2 regions of the Burkholderia anthinoferrum genome follow, and region 2 is predicted to be linked to the other one. Evidence: predicted binding sites of a transcription regulator. Region 2 holds the regulator's gene; the other holds the start of a gene.

Region 1 (7,888 bases), on a different contig from region 2:
TAAGCGTCGAACAGCGCATCGAGCGCGGTGAGGCTCGATGCGAACGGCGCGCATTCGCGAAAGCCCTGCTGCAGGAAGGCCTCGATGCGCGGGTAAAGCGCGATCGCGCGGTCGAGCTGCGCGTCGCGGCCGGGTGCGTAGGCGCCGACCGCGATCAGGTCGCGATTGCGCTGGTAGCGCGACAGCATCTGCTTGAACTGCCGCACGTGGTCGAGATGCGTTTCGTCGATCAGCGCGGTCATCGCGCGGCTGATCGACGCCTCGATGTCGATCGCGGGATAGTGGCCGGCCTCGGCGAGCGCGCGCGACAGCACGATGTGGCCGTCGAGGATCGCGCGCGCCGAATCGGCGATCGGGTCCTGCTGGTCGTCGCCTTCGGTCAGCACCGTGTAGAACGCGGTGATCGAGCCGCCGCCTTCGGGCCCGTTGCCGGTGCGCTCGACGAGCGCGGGCAGTTTCGCGAACACCGACGGCGGATAGCCCTTCGTCGCGGGCGGCTCGCCGATCGCCAGCGCGATCTCGCGCTGCGCCATCGCATAGCGCGTCAGCGAATCCATCAGCAGCAGCACGTGCTTGCCCTGGTCGCGGAAGTACTCGGCGAGCGACGTCGCGTACGCGGCGCCCTGCATCCGCAGCAGCGGCGACACGTCGGCCGGCGCGGCGACGACGACCGAGCGCGCGAGCCCGTCCTCGCCGAGGATCTGCTCGATGAATTCCTTCACTTCGCGGCCGCGTTCGCCGATCAGCCCGATCACGATCACTTCCGCGCTCGTGTAGCGCGCCATCGTGCCGAGCAGCACCGACTTGCCGACGCCGGAGCCGGCGAACAGGCCCATCCGCTGGCCGCGGCCGACGGTGAGCAGCGCGTTGATCGCGCGCACGCCGACGTCGAGCACATGGTGGATCGGCTCGCGATCGAGCGGGTTGATCGACGGCGCCGACAGCGGCGCGTCGACTTTCGACGCGAGCGGGCCGAGGCCGTCGAGCGGGCGGCCCGATGCGTCGACGACGCGCCCGAGCATTTCCCAGCCGACCGGCAGCCGCTTCGCGCCCGCGAGCGGATCGGCGACGGGCGCGGCCTCGAGCGGCCACACGCGTGCGCCGGGCAGCACGCCGGCGACGTCGGTGGTCGGCATCAGGAACAGGCGGTCGCCGGCGAAGCCGACGACTTCGGCTTGCGCGTGCGGCAGCGTGCTGCCGGGCGGCAGTTCGATCGTGCATTCGGCGCCGACCGACAGGCGCAGCCCGATCGCCTCGAGCACGAGGCCGGCCGCGCGCGTGAGGCGGCCGCACGGCCGCAGCGGCAGCGCGCGGTGGCTGCGTGCGGCGAGCCCGTTCAGGTGCGTGCGCCAGTGCGCGAGGTGCGGATTGTGCGGCGCGCGCGGGGCGGCGCCGGCGGCCTCGGATGCCGCGTGCGGCGAGGCGTCGAATGCGGGATCGTGCGGGGCAGCCGGCCCGAACGACGCAAGCGCGAGCTCGCGTTCGAGCGGCGTCATGCCGTCGTGCGCGAGCGCGTCGGGCGAGCGCGTCACCACGTGCTCACCTTGCCGATCGCGGCGGCGACGCGCTGCCAGCGCGTGGGCAGCGTCGCGTCGACCTCGCCGGTCGCGGCGTGCGCGCGGCAGCCGCCGCGCTCGATCGACGCGTCGGTGCGCACGTTCCAGCCGAGCGTGTCGAGGTCGTCCTGCAGATACGCCTCGACGACGGGCAGGTCGGCCGGATTCACCGCGAGATGCGGCGCGCCGGCGAGCGCCGGTTCGGCCGCGAGCACGTCGCGCACGGCGGCGACCAGCGCGGCCGGGTCGTGCTTCACGTGCTGGCGCACGACCTGCTGCGCGATGTCGAGGGCGAGCTGCGCGAGGTCGGACGCGAGATCGTGTTCGACGGCCGAGACGGCTTCGCGAAACGACGCGGCGAGCGCCGCCAGTTGCGCGGCCTGTTCGCGCGCTTCGGCCTGGCCGGCCTCGAAACCCTGTTCGCGGCCCTGTTCGAAACCGGCCTGGTAGCCGCGCGCCTGGCCTTCGACGTGGCCGGCCGCATGGCCTTCGGCGTGCGCGGCGTCGCGCACGCGCTGCAACTCCTCGGCGAGCGCGGCCGCAGCGGCCGCCGCGTCGTCGGGCGGCGGCGGGGGCGGCGGCGGGTCGAACGACGCCATCTCCCACCGCTGGTACGCGGTGAGGGTGCCCACGCGATCGCTCGCCGAATCAGACATAGGCGTCTTCCGCCTTGCCGCCGATCGCGATCGCGCCGCTCTCGGCGAGGTTGCGCACGATCTGCAGGATGCGGCGCTGCTGCGTCTCGACGTCGGACACGCGTACCGGGCCGCGCGCGTCGAGATCCTCGGCGAGCAGTTCGGCCGCGCGCTGCGACATGTTCGCGAGGAACTTCTGGCGCAGCGCGGGCGGCGCGCCCTTGAGCGCGATGATCAGCGTTTCGGACTCGACTTCCTTGAGGATCATCTGGATTGCGCGATCCTCGAGGTCGAGCAGGTTCTCGAACACGAACATCTGGTCGATGATCTTCTGCGCGAGATCGGCGTCGTACTGGCGCACGCTTTCGAGCACGCCTTCCTCGTGCACGCTCGTCATGAAGTTCAGGATCTCGGCCGCGGTGCGGATGCCGCCCATCGGGCTGCGCTTCAGGTTGTCGCTGCCGGACAGCAGGCCGGTGAGCACGTCGTCGAGCTCGCGCAGCGCGGCCGGCTGGATGCCGTCGAGCGTCGCGATCCGCAGCAGCACGTCGTTACGCAGCCGTTCGGTGAAGCACGACGCGATTTCCGACGCCTGGTCGCGGTCGAGGTGCACGAGGATCGTCGCGATGATCTGCGGATGCTCGTTCTTGATCAGTTCGGCCACCGCGGCCGAATCCATCCATTTGAGGCCCTCGATGCCGCTCGTGTCGCTACCCTGCAGGATGCGGTCGATCAGCACGCCGGCCTTGTCCTCGCCGAGCGCCTTCGTCAGCACCGAGCGGATGTACTCGTTCGAATCGAGCGACAGCGCGGTGTGCTGCTCGGCTTCCTTCACGAACTCCTGCAGCACGTCCTCGACCTGCTCGCGCGTGACGTTCTTCAGCGCGGCCATCGCCACGCCGATCTTCTGAACCTCGCGCGGCGCGAGGAACTTGAATACCTGCGCGGCCTCTTCCTCGCCGATCGACATCAGCAGCAGCGCGCTCTTGGTCAAGCCTTCAGCGTTCATCGGACACCCAGTTCTTCACGACGGTGGCGACGATCTTCGGATCCTGGCGGGCGATCGTGCGCGCGTAGTCGAGGTTGCGTTCGTAGCGGTTCTTCTCGTTTTCGAAGCCGAGCAGCAGCGGATCGGCTTCCTCCGCCGCCTTCTCTGGCGCGGGCAGGCCGTCGAGCGCGACCGTGTCCTCCGGCGCCGCGAGCGCCGGCGCGGCCGGCTCGGGCGGCGGGAACGCGCGGCGCATCGCCGGGCGCACGAACATGAAGTAGAGCGCCGCCGCGGCCGCCGCGATGCCGAGCCACTTCGCGGCTTCCTTCGCCATCGCGATCACGTCGGGCTGGCGCCACCACGGCAGGTCGGCGTACGGGTCGCTCACGGTCGAGAACGCGCTGTTCACGACGTTCACCGAGTCGCCGCGCTTCGCGTCGTAACCCATCGCGTCCTTCACGAGTTGTTCGACCTGCGCGAGCTTCGCGGGCGGCAGCGGCTGCATCGTCACGTGGCCCTTCGCGTCGGCCACCGGCTGGTAGTTGACGACGACCGCCACCGACAGCCGCTTCACGCTGCCCATCGGCTGTTCGGTATGGCGGATCGTCTTGTCGAGCTCGTAGTTGGTCGTCTGGTCCTTGCGGTCGCTGACCGGCGTGGTCTGCGGCGCGTTCTGGCCGTTGCCGGCGACGATCGGCGCGGAGGCCGGCTGCGGCGGCGTGTTCGACAGCGCGCCCGGCACGCCGGACGCGCCGCCCTGCGCGAGTTCGGTCGCGCTGCTGGTCTGCTGGCTGCGGATCGCGGCCTGCTGCGGCGTGCCGTTCGGGCCGTAGCTTTCCGAGGTCTGCTCGATCTTCGAGAAATCGAGATCCGCGCTGACCTGCGAGCGCGCGTTGCCGGCGCCGAAGATCGGCGCGAGGATCGCGTCGATGCGCTTCTGCGTGTTGTGCTCGACCTGCTGCACGTACTTGAGCTGGCTCGCGTCGAGGCCGGAAGCGGATGCGGTCTGGGTCAGCAGGTTGCCGTCCTGGTCGACGATCGTCACGTTCTTGGCCGGCATGTCCGGCACGCCGGACGACACCATCCGCGTGATCGCCTGGACCTGGCCCTCGTCGAGCACGCGGCCCGGGTAGAGGTCGACGAACACCGACGCGCTCGGCGCTTCCTTGTCGCGCACGAACACCGACGGCTTCGGAATCGCGAGATGCACGCGCGCGCCGCGCACGGCATTGATCGATTCGATGGTGCGCTGCAGCTCGCCTTCGAGCGCGCGCTGGTAGTTGATCTGCTCGGCGAACTGGCTGATGCCGAATTTCTGGTTGTCCATCAGCTCGAAGCCGACCGAGCCGCCCTTGGGCAGCCCCATCGCGGCGAGTTTCAGGCGCGTCTCGTGCACCTGGCTCGACGGCACGAGGATCGCGCCGCCGGCATCGGCGAACTTGTAGGGAACGTTTGCCTGCTGGAGCGCGGCGATGATCGCGCCGCCGTCGCGGTCCGACAGGTTGCTGTACAGCACGCGGTAGTCGGGCGCCCGGCTCCACAGCACGAGCGCGGTGATCGCGGCGATGGCGAACGCGACGGCGATCACGAACGGCAGCTTCGGGTTGCCCTTCATCCGCGAGATGCCGGGAATGCGTTCCGCGAAGCCGCCAAGCCCGAAGTCCGCGCCTGCGCCTGCGCCGCCCGCGCCCGGCAACGCGGCGGCCGCGGCGGCGCCGGGCACCGGGCTGAGGCCCGCGCGGGCGTCTGGGTTGATCAGCGAGTTGGCCTGCGAATCCATGCGTCGAGTTTCTCCGGAGCGGGACGACTGAGCTCGCTCGGACGAGCGGGCGGACAATGACACGATGCGATTATCGGGACCCGCGGCGCACTCCGATCGACCGAAAAGAGCGGGGTTTCCCCCGTACTTTCGCGGCTTTGACGCGCACCGCGCTGCTATCCTTTGTCGCGATCCGGCATGGTGCGCGTGGTGCGGCGCCGGCGGGTCGCCCGGTGTGTCCGGGTCTCTTCTCTATGTCTGGGGACAGCATGACTGCGAACGTCAGCGGAATCGGTTCGGTGTTGCAACAGATGCAGTCGATGGCCGCGCAGGCGTCCGGCGGCGTCGCGAGCCCGACGGCGGCGCTGGCCGGCGCGGGCGCGGCGACGGCCGGCACGTTCGCGAGCGCGATGAAGGCATCGCTCGACAAGATCAGCGGCGACCAGCAGCACGCGCTCGGCGAGGCGAAGGCGTTCGAGGTCGGCGCGCCGAACATCTCGCTGAACGACGTGATGGTCGACATGCAGAAAGCCAATATCGGCTTCCAGTTCGGGCTCCAGGTCCGCAACAAGTTGGTGAGCGCTTACAACGACATCATGCAGATGGCGGTGTGACGGCCATCCGGGGACGGCCGTCCGGCGACGGCTCGGGGCTTGCCGGGTGAGGCGGGCGGCCGGCATCGCTTGCCCGACGGCAGCCTCCGCGCACCTAAAGCTTTTCAAATCCCTTCCGATAACTCCGGTGAAGGCCGTCCCGTGCAACGCACGGCCGCGGCTCCTGACTAGCCAACGCAAATAACAAGGAGAAGCGCATGTTTTCCCCAGGACACGCTGGAGCCAATGCGTACGCGCGTGTCGGCGTCGAGACGGGGGTGATGGGCGCCTCCCCGCACCGGCTGATCGCGATGCTGTACCAGGGCGCACGGCAGGCGATCGCACTGGCGCGCATGCATTTGCAGCAGGACAACGTGTCCGGGCGCGGCGAGGCGATCGGCAAGGCGATCCGGATCGTCGAGAGCGGCCTGCAGGCGTCGCTGAACCGCGACGCGGGCGGCCAGATCGCCGACCGGCTCGATGCGCTGTATGCGTATATCGGCCGGCGCCTGCTCGAAGCGAACACGCAGGCGAGCGACGCGATGCTGGTCGAGGTCGACCGCCTGCTCGCGACGCTCGAGGAAGCATGGACGGGCATCGCCCCGGAAGTCGCGCGGATGGCCGCGCAACAGGTAGCGGAAGCATCACGATGAATCACAAGGCCGAATACTTCGCGCGTTACGAGGCGCTCGCCGCCGTGTCGGGCCGGATGCTGTGCGCCGCGCGCGACGCCGACTGGAGCGCGTTGCCGGAGTTGCAGGCCGAATTCATGCAACTCGTCGACGGGTTGAAGGAGGCCGATCCGGGCGTCGCGCTCGACGAGTCGGATCTCGGCCGCAAGCTCGACCTGATCCGTCGCATCCTGGCCGACGACGCCGCGATCCGCGATCTCGCGAGTCCCGACGTCGCGCGGCTGTCCGCGCTGTTCGAGGCGCGGCGCTCGACCCAGGTATTGACCGATCTGTACCGCGCGCGCGGGTAGGGCCGTGGTCCGGAGGCGGGTGCGGGGCGCCCGGGCCCGGCGCCGCACGCGGCGCGTGCCGGTCCCGCGGGCGGCACCGGCGTGCCGCGCCCCGATTCGCAACGATGTGGCTGATATAGGCAGGCTTCGATCATGACCGGTATCGACTCCGTTGCGGCCGCGCTGCTGGCGAGCCGCCTCGACAGCCTGCTGACCGGCACCGTATCGGCGCCGGCGGGCGGCGGCGCGGCCTCGCAGGTCGGCACGCCCGGCGCCGGCGCGTCGTCCTCGCCGCCGGCCGGCAGCCCGAGCGCCGCGCCGCCCGCTTCCACGCAGACCGCGCTGTCCGACGTCGGGCGCGTGCTCGACGCGATCTCGCGCTCGGGCGGCGACGCGACGCCGGCGATCGTCGGCCGGCTGCCGCTGCTCGCCGATCCCACCGTGCTGCTCACCGAGACGCCCGTGCCGGCGCGCGCGCCGGCTGCGTCCGGTCCCGCTGCGTCTTCCACGCCGGCTTCCGCTGAAGCGTCGTCCACGGCAGCGGCGCGCGATGCGGCCGCGCCGCCGCCGGTCGCTGCGTTGCGGGCGGCGTTGGCGCAGGCCGTGAGCGAAAGCGGCCTCTTCTACGAATCCCATCTCGCGCAATGGCTGGCCGGCCAGCGGCCGCTCGCGGCACTGATGCGCGAGCCGCAGGCGCGCCTCGCGACCGCGCTCGCGCCCGTGCCGGCCGACCCGGAAGCCGTCCCGCGCGAGCCGACCGACGTGCTCGACGAATTGCTCGCACCGCGCCCGCCGCTGCCCGCCGCCGCGCGGGCCACCGCGCAACCGCCGGCCCAGGGCGGCGCGCCTGCACGCGACCCCGCCCAGGCCGCGCCGGCGGCCGCCCGGCCGGGCGCACCGTCGCCGCCCGACGCCGCCGATCCGCTGGCCGCGCACGCCGATACCCACTGGACGCCCGCGCGTGCCGGGCTGGCCGCCGCATCGTCCGACCCGCAGGCGCAACCGCTCGCGCCCGTGCACCCGGCCGCCGTGCCGCTCGTTCGGCAGCAGCTCGATGCGCTCGCGACCGACCAGTTTCGCTGGACCGGCGAGGCGTGGCCCGGCGCGCGGCTCGACTGGACGATCGAACCCGACGAGCCGGGCCACCGTGCACCGCGCGGCGGCGGTGACGACGACACGGGCGACGGCATCGCGTGGCGCACGCGCCTGACGCTGACGCTGCCCTCGCTCGGCACGGTGGACGCCGAGCTGGTGCTGAACGGCGCACAGCTCGTCGCGCGGCTACGCGCGAACCAGACGGGCGCCGACCGCCTCACGCGCAACGAAGCCGCGCTGCGGCAGCGGCTCGAGGGTTCGGGGCTCAAGGTGGGCGGGCTGTCGATTCGCGCGGTCGACG
Region 2 (7,888 bases):
TGGTACAGGCGGTGCACGCCGGTCGTGGTTTCTTCCGTCACGCCCTTGATGTGCGCGAGGCGCTTCGAGTACCAGTTCGCGTCGACGTCGAGGTGCGCGGCGATCGACTTGTACAGCGCGACTTCTTCCTCGTTGGTCGGCTTCGCGATCACCGAACGGTCCTTCTCGGCCTTCGAGCCGAGGATCAGCAGCAGCGTGGCGTCGCCGCCGTCGTCCAGGATCATGTTCGCGAATTCGCCGTTCGGCCATTCGAAGATGCGGTGCGAGAACTCCCAGTATTCGTCGAGCGACTCGCCCTTGAACGCGAACACCGGCGTGCCGGCTTCGACGATCGCGGCGGCCGCGTGGTCCTGCGTCGAGAAGATGTTGCACGACGCCCAGCGCACGTCCGCGCCGAGCGCCTTCAGCGTCTCGATCAGCACGCCCGTCTGGATCGTCATGTGCAGCGAACCGGCAATGCGCGCGCCCTTCAGCGGCTGCTGCGCCTTGTATTCGTCGCGGATCTGCACGAGGCCCGGCATTTCGGTCTCGGCGATGTTGAGTTCCTTGCGGCCCCAGCCGGCCAGCGCCATGTCGGCGACGACGTAATCGTGGGAAGCCTTGGAATCGATAATGGCGTTCATCACGCCCTCCTTTCTAAAAAGTTTCTAGATTGGTGACGTGAGCGCCGTTCAGGAAGCGGGGCCGGCGCGAAAAAATCGTCGCACGGCTGCTTGGTGAAGCCTTCCGAGCCTGGCGGACGCAGGATGGTCCGTCGCAACGCTCCTCGGAAAACGGAGGGGATTGTAGCAAATCGGCGCGCGAAATGCGCAAGCACCGCATACGGCGCGAGCGCGCGGCGCCGGCGCGCCGCCGCCGTCGGCAGAGGGTCAGGACTCCGCGCCCACCCACGCCTGCTCGCGCAGCCGCGCGCGCAGGCGCGCGACGGCCTGGCTGTGCAACTGGCACACGCGCGATTCGCTCACCTCGAGCACCGCGCCGATCTCGCGCAGATTCAGACCCCGTTCGTAGTACAGCGACATCAGCAGCTTCTCGCGCTCCGGCAGCCGCTCGATCGCCTCGACGAGCGCCTCGCGCAGGTGTTCGTCTAGCAGCGCCGACAGCGGATCGGCGTGATCGACGCGATAGCGGTCGAGGAACGGCTCGTCGTCGGCCGCGCGATCGAAATCCTCGTAGTAGATGAGCTGGCTGCCATGCAGGTCCTGCAGCATCCCCTGGTATTCGTCGAGCGGCATGTTCAGGTGCTGCGCGATCTCGGTCTCGCTCGCCGAGCGGCCGAGGTGCTGCTCGACCTGGTGCACCGCGTGCTCGACCTCGCGCGAGGTCTTGCGCAGGCTGCGCGGCAGCCAGTCGTTGCTGCGCAGCTCGTCGAGCATCGCGCCGCGGATGCGCTGCGTCGCGTAGGTCTCGAACTGCGCGCCCTGGTCTTCCTTGTAGCGGCCCGCCGCGTCCATCAGGCCGATCATGCCGGCCTGGATCAGGTCGTCGAGATCGACGCTCGCCGGCATTTTCGCGACGAGCTGCAATCCGAGGCGACGCACGAGCGGCGCGTATTGCGCGAGCACGTCGGCCTGGGACATCTTTCCTTGAGCGTTGTACATCATGGCTCCCTCCTCCGGGTGGCGCTCACGCGGCGTGTGCCGCGCCCGCCTCGTACGACGGCTTGCCGCCGGCGTGGACCGCGCGGCCCGCACCCGAACGCGGGCGCATCGGCCAGTACAACAGGTCGGCGGCAATCTGCCGGTAGTCGCGCGCGGCGGACGACGACGGAAACGCGTCGACCACCGCATGCATCAATTCGCGGGCGTGCTCGACGAGCGGATCGGCACTCACGCAGCCCGCGTCGGCGATCGACACGGTCAGGTAGCGGTTCGCGACGCCCGCGAGGTTGTCGAACGCCGCCTTCGCGTCCGCGTGGCTGCCGACCTGGTTGGTCAGCACGCGGAACTGCGCGAACGCGTGCGCGAAATGCAGCCGCTTCATGCACGCATACGCCTCGGTGATCGCCTGCGCGGCGACCCGCGTGACGACCAGCACGTCGTGCGCTTCGCGCGCGAGCGCCGAGAACGACCCATCGGCGCCGAGCTGCGCGTCGACGAGGACGATGTCGGCCGGGCCGTCGATGAAGTCGCTCAGTTGCGCGTCGCTGTAGCCGGCGCGCGCGAGCCGCGCCGCCGCGCACAGGCTGAAACCGGCCGCGACCCGCGTGCGCGCGCCGTCGCGCAGCCACGCGCCGGCGAGCGTCGCGCTGGCCGAGCGCACGTCGGCGCGCTCGTCGACGACGAGTACGTCCTTGCCGAGCGACGCGAGCGCCGCCGCGAGATTCACGACGGTCGACGTGCAGCCGACGCCCGCCGGCCCGCCCGTCACCGCGACGATGCGCGACGCGCGCCCGGCCAGCAGGCGGCGCAGCCCTTCGGCCTGATCGATGATCGGTTTATCCAAATCGCACCTCGTGCAGCTCGGCGGTGGAACGCGCGGTCAGTGCGGAGAGCAGCGTCGGCATGTCGTCGTCTTGCGGCACGAAGGGCGAGCCGTCGCGCGGCACGCAGAACGCGCTCTTCAGCAGGAATCGGGTCGACGCGACGTACAGGTTCTCCGGCACCTTCTGGCCGGTCGACACGTAGTGGACCGGCAGCTTGTAGCGGATCACCGTGTCGAGCACGCCGCCGAGGTGGGTCGCCTCGTCGAGCTTGGTCAGGATGCAGCCGGCCAGGTCGGGGTGCTCGCCCGCGCTGCGGTACGCCTGCACGACTTCGTTGAGCGTGTCGCCGTGGCTCGTCGCGTTCAGCAGCAGCAAGCGCTGCACCGGTGCGTTCGCGCCGTGCAGCATCGCGATCTGGTCGGACACCGCGCGGTCGCGCTGGCTCATGCCGATCGTGTCGATCAGCACGATGTGCTTGTTGCGCAGCTCGGACAGCGCGAGCGCGAGATCGCCCGCGTCCTTCACCGCGTGCACCGGCACGCCGAGGATCTTGCCGAAAATGCGCAGTTGTTCGTGGCCGCCGATCCGGTAGCTGTCGGTGGTCAGCAGCGCGACCTTGCTCGCGCCGAAGCGCATCACGCAGCGCGCGGCCAGCTTCGCGGTGGTGGTCGTCTTGCCGACGCCCGTCGGCCCCATCAGCGCGAACACGCCGCCGCGCTCCATCAGCGCGTCCTCGCTGTCGAGCACCGGCAGGTTCGACGCGAGCACCGACTGCGCCCATTCGGCGGCCTGCTCGAAGGTCTGCGCGCCGTCGCCGGCCGGCAGGTTGTCGACCAGCATCCGCACGAGCTGCGCGGAGAAACCGGCCGCGAACAGGTGCTTCGTCAGCGCGCCGTGAACGGCGCTGCGACGCTGGCGGTCGTGCCACATCAGGCTGTCGAACTGCTCCTCCATCATCCCGCGCAGCTCGCCGAGCTCGTGCATCACGGTGTCGTTGACGATCCGCTCGATGCGCGACTTCACCGCGTCGGCCACCGCGGCGGCCGCGTCGGAGGGCAGGCGCGTACGGTCCGCCGCCCTCGCCGCGTACGCGGCGCCCGTGTCGGGTGTGCGCTTCGTGGCGGCAGGCGATCCTGCGGCCGGCGATCCGGCGGCAGGCGATCCTGCGTTCGGCATCCTGCGTTCGGCCTCGCGCACGATGTCGCGGGCCCAGTCGGGCGGCGTCGCGCTGGCCGCGGGCTGCGGCGCGCTTGCCAGCGGCTCGACCGGCGCCTGCGCACGGGCGATCAGCGCGTCGCGCTGCTGCGTCAGGCGCTTCGCGTGCTCGACCAGCCACGGTGCGGGTTCGGAAGTGGCGGCCGGCGATCCGGCGGCAGGCGATCGTGCGGCCGGCGATCCGGCGGCCGGCGCGGCGATCGACGGCGCGGCGGCCGGCGCGTCCGCATCGCTCGACGAAGGCTGCATGTCAGCCTCTTGCGCGTCGGCGCTCGCGCCGAACACGGACGAGAACACGTCCGGCAGCCCGCCTTCGCCCGCCGCATACGGATTGACGGCCGGGCGCGGGGCGATGCCCGGGCGCGACACGATGCCCGGCACGGCGGCGGCCGGCACGGATTCCGGCAGGCGCGGCGAAGCGAAGCGCGGCCGCGCGGCCGGCGGCGCCACCGCGGCGAGATCCGAATCGGCGAGTGCGACGATTTCGACGCTGCCGTCATCGAGCGTGCGGTTCGACAGCACGACCGCGTCGGCGCCGAGCGCCTCGCGCACGAGACGAAGTGCGTCGCGGCTCGTTGCGCCGGTGAATTTGCGAATGTTCAAGCGGAACCCCCGATGACGTTAACGACTTTGATCGTGCGTGTGTCCGGCACTTCGGCGTACGACAGCACTTTCAATTGCGGCAGGCTGCGGCGCAGGAAACGCGCGAGCATCGCGCGCAGCGCGTGCTGCACCAGCAGCACCGGCGGCAGCCCGAGATTCTGTTGACGCAGCAACGCTTGCTGCGTGCCCGTCAGAAGGTTGTGCGCGAGGCCGGGCTCGAGGCCCGGGTTCGCGCCGGTGGCGAGCGCCTGCGACAGCACGCGCTCCAGATTCGCGTCGAGGCCCATCACCTGCATTTCGCCGTTGCCCGGATACCACTGCTGCGTGATCGCGCGGCCGAGCGAGAGGCGCACCGCGGCCGTGATCTCGAACGCGTCGCCGCGGCCCGCATGCTCGGACACGGCCTCGAGGATCGTGCGCATGTCGCGGATCGGCACGCCTTCCTCGAGCAGGTTCTGCAGCACCTTCTGCAGCGTGGTGAGCGAGATCGTCTTCGGCACGAGGTCCTCGACGAGCGACGGCGCGTCCTTGCCGGTGCGCTCGACGAGCGCCTGCACTTCCTGGCGGCCGAGCAACTCGGCCGCATGCTGGACGACCAGATGATTCAGGTGGGTCGCGACGACCGTGCTCGCATCGACCACCGTGTAGCCGTACACCTGCGCCTGCTCGCGCATCGCGACGTCGATCCACACGGCCGGCAGCCCGAACGCCGGATCCTGCGTGACGGCGCCCGGCAGCGCGGCCGTCACCTGGCCCGGGTTGATCGCGAGCCACTGGCCCGGGAACACTTCGCCGAAGCCGATCTCGACGCCCTTCAGCGCGATCCGGTATGCGTTCGGCCGCAATTCGAGGTTGTCGCGGATATGGATCACCGGCGGCAGGAAGCCGATTTCCTGCGCGAATTTCTTGCGGATGCTCTTGATGCGCTTGAGCAGCTCGCCGTCGCTGTTCTTGTCGACGAGCGGAATCAGCCGGTAGCCGACCTCGAGGCCGAGCGGGTCGATCAGCTGCACGTCGTCCCAGGTCGCTTCGTGGCTGTCGGCCGGCAGCACGGCGGGCGGCGCGATGTCGGTGACGTCGCCGGCCGCCTTGCGGGCCGCCGCGCGCCGGGTCTGCGTGCGCGCGAGCCAGATCGCGCCGGCGCCGAGCGCGAGGAACGCGAAGTGCGGCATCCCGGGGATCAGCCCCATCAGCACGATGATCGCGCCGGTGATGTTCAGCACGCGCGGGTTCGTGAACAGCTGGCCGGTGATCTGCGTGCCGATGTCCTCGTCGGTCGCGACGCGCGACACGATCACGCCGGCCGCAGTCGAGATCACGAGCGACGGGATCTGCGCGACGAGGCCGTCGCCGATCGTCAGCAGCGTGTAGTTGGTGCCGGCCGCGGCGAAGCTCATGTCGTGCTGGACCATCCCGACGATCAGCCCGCCGATCACGTTGATCGCCATGATGATCAGGCCGGCGATCGCGTCGCCGCGCACGAACTTCGACGCGCCGTCCATCGACCCGTAGAACTCGGCTTCCTGCGATACGGCGAGGCGCCGCTTGCGCGCCTGTTCCTCGTTGATGAGGCCCGCGTTCAGGTCGGCGTCGATCGCCATCTGCTTGCCGGGCATCGCGTCGAGCGTGAAGCGCGCGGACACTTCGGCGATCCGCCCCGCGCCCTTCGTGATCACCATGAAGTTGATGATCATCAGGATCACGAACACGACGATGCCGACCGCGAAGTTGCCGCCGACGAGGAAGTGGCCGAACGCCTCGATCACCTGGCCGGCGGCATCCGGCCCGGTGTGGCCTTCGAGCAGCACGACGCGCGTCGACGCGACGTTCAGCGACAGGCGCAGGAGCGTCGAGAACAGCAGCACGCTCGGGAACGCCGCGAAGTCGAGCGGCTTCATCGTGTACATGCTGACGAGCAGCACCATCACGGACAGCGCGATGTTGAACGTGAACAGCAGATCCAGCAGCACCGGCGGCAGCGGCAGGATCATCATCCCCAGGATCATGCAGATGAGGGTCGGGCCCGCGAGCGCGCGCAGATTGGTGCCCGCGAACGGGTTCGTGCGTTTGGCGAACAGGCCGGTGGTCGGGGTGCTCATGCTGCGTTCCCTTGCTGGCCGAGCGCGTCTTCGGCTTCTTCACGTTCGTCGTCGGCGGCGACCGACGCGCCCTTGTCGAGTTCGGCCGGCACGTCGAGATCGACCGGCACCGCCGGGAACGCGCCGCCTTCCGAACGGAAGCGCTTGAGCTGGTAGACCCACGCGAGCACTTCGGCGACCGCCGAGTACAGCGAGCCGGGGATCTCGCGCTCGAGTTCGACGTTGTGATACAGCGCACGCGCGAGCGGCGGCGCTTCGAGCAGCGGCACGTTGTGTTCGGCCGCGAGTTCGCGGATGCGCGCGGCGACGAGGTTCACGCCCTTCGCGACGACCTTCGGCGCGCGCATCTCGCCATCCGTGTATTGCAGCGCGACCGCGAAGTGCGTCGGGTTCGTGACGACGACGTCGGCCTTCGGCACGGCCGCCATCATCCGGCGGCGGGCGATCGCGCGCTGCTGCTGGCGGATCCGCCCCTTCACGTGCGGGTCGCCCTCGTTCTCGCGATGCTCGCGCTTCACTTCTTCCTTCGTCATGCGCAACTTCTTGTTGTACTGCCAGAGTTGGTAAGGCACGTCGAGCCCGGCGACCACCAGCATCCCGGCGACCGTCGTGCCGCAGCACACGGCGACCAGATGCAGCGCATCGGGCAGCGCGGCGCCGAGCGGCTGGGTCGCGAGGCCGAGCAGTTCGTCCTTGCTGCGCCAGATCGCGACGCCGCCGATCCCGCCGACGACCAGCGTCTTCGCGATCGACATCCCGAGCTGGATCGGCCCCTGGATCGAGAACATCCGGCCGAGGCCCGCGATCGGGTTCAGGCGGTCGAACTTCAGTTCGAGCGTCTTCTGCGAGATCAGCCAGCCGCCCAGCGCCATCGGCGCGAGCAGCGCGGCGACGCCGGTGAGCGCGAGGAGCGGCAGCAGCGCGGCGAAGCCTTCGAGGCTCGCGCTGCCGGCCGCCGACAGCATCCGGTCGGTGTCGAACGCGGTCGCGCGATCGAACGTGAACGCGCCGCGCAGCATCGCCTGCAGATGCGCGCCCGACGGGCCCGCGAACAGCCATGCGCCGTAGAACCCCGCCGCGAGCAGTGCGAACGAAGCCAGTTCGCGCGAACGCGCGACCTGCCCCTCCTCGCGCGCCTTCTCGCGGCGCCTGGGAGTGGCGGCTTCGGTCTTGTCGAGATCGCTCTCGTCTGCCACGGGGCCTCCAGTCGGGTACGGCGGAATGCCGTTTTTCAGTGACACCGATTATTCATGGAGGCGTCAAACGCCGATCGGTCGAGCAAAGCCGGGAAAGGGGGGTATTTCGGGGAATCGGGCGAGCGGCCGCGAACACGGCCGGAGCGGGGGCGGAACGACGCGCGGCGCGGCGCGAAAGCGGGCCGGGCGGCGCATCGGCGAAATGGCGGCCGCAGGCGGGACGGTGACGGTGCGATGCGAACGGAACGGTGAAACGGCGGGCGGGACAGCGGGACAGCGGGACAGCGGGACAGCAGGACAGCGGGAAAGCGGGAGAAGCGGGGCAAACGGCCCCCAACGGCGTCGTGCGT

What was found. Region 2 encodes FliA, which starts transcription of late flagellar genes. Its sites were predicted from a motif close to CTAAAGTTTNNNNNNNNNNNGCCGNTA; they were not measured.
Region 1: the regulator FliA is predicted to act here: its motif matches at 5,647-5,673, upstream of fliS (flagellar export chaperone FliS).

The regions. Positions count from the first base shown of each region.
Region 1 is NZ_LFZP01000004.1:45,457-53,344, forward strand. It holds gene fliI (flagellar protein export ATPase FliI) at 1-1,496, opposite strand, end outside; gene fliH (flagellar assembly protein FliH) at 1,529-2,212, opposite strand; gene fliG (flagellar motor switch protein FliG) at 2,205-3,200, opposite strand; gene fliF (flagellar basal-body MS-ring/collar protein FliF) at 3,190-4,959, opposite strand; gene fliE (flagellar hook-basal body complex protein FliE) at 5,208-5,552, shown strand; gene fliS (flagellar export chaperone FliS) at 5,750-6,184, shown strand; gene C5F75_RS02140 (flagellar protein FliT) at 6,181-6,513, shown strand; gene fliK (flagellar hook-length control protein FliK) at 6,646-7,888, shown strand, end outside.
Region 2 is NZ_LFZP01000001.1:200,339-208,226, reverse strand. It holds gene ahcY (adenosylhomocysteinase) at 1-623, opposite strand, end outside; S-adenosyl-L-homocysteine riboswitch at 656-774, opposite strand; gene C5F75_RS00965 (RNA polymerase sigma factor FliA) at 870-1,604, opposite strand; gene C5F75_RS00960 (nucleotide-binding protein) at 1,627-2,445, opposite strand; gene flhF (flagellar biosynthesis protein FlhF) at 2,438-4,243, opposite strand; gene flhA (flagellar biosynthesis protein FlhA) at 4,240-6,342, opposite strand; gene flhB (flagellar biosynthesis protein FlhB) at 6,339-7,538, opposite strand.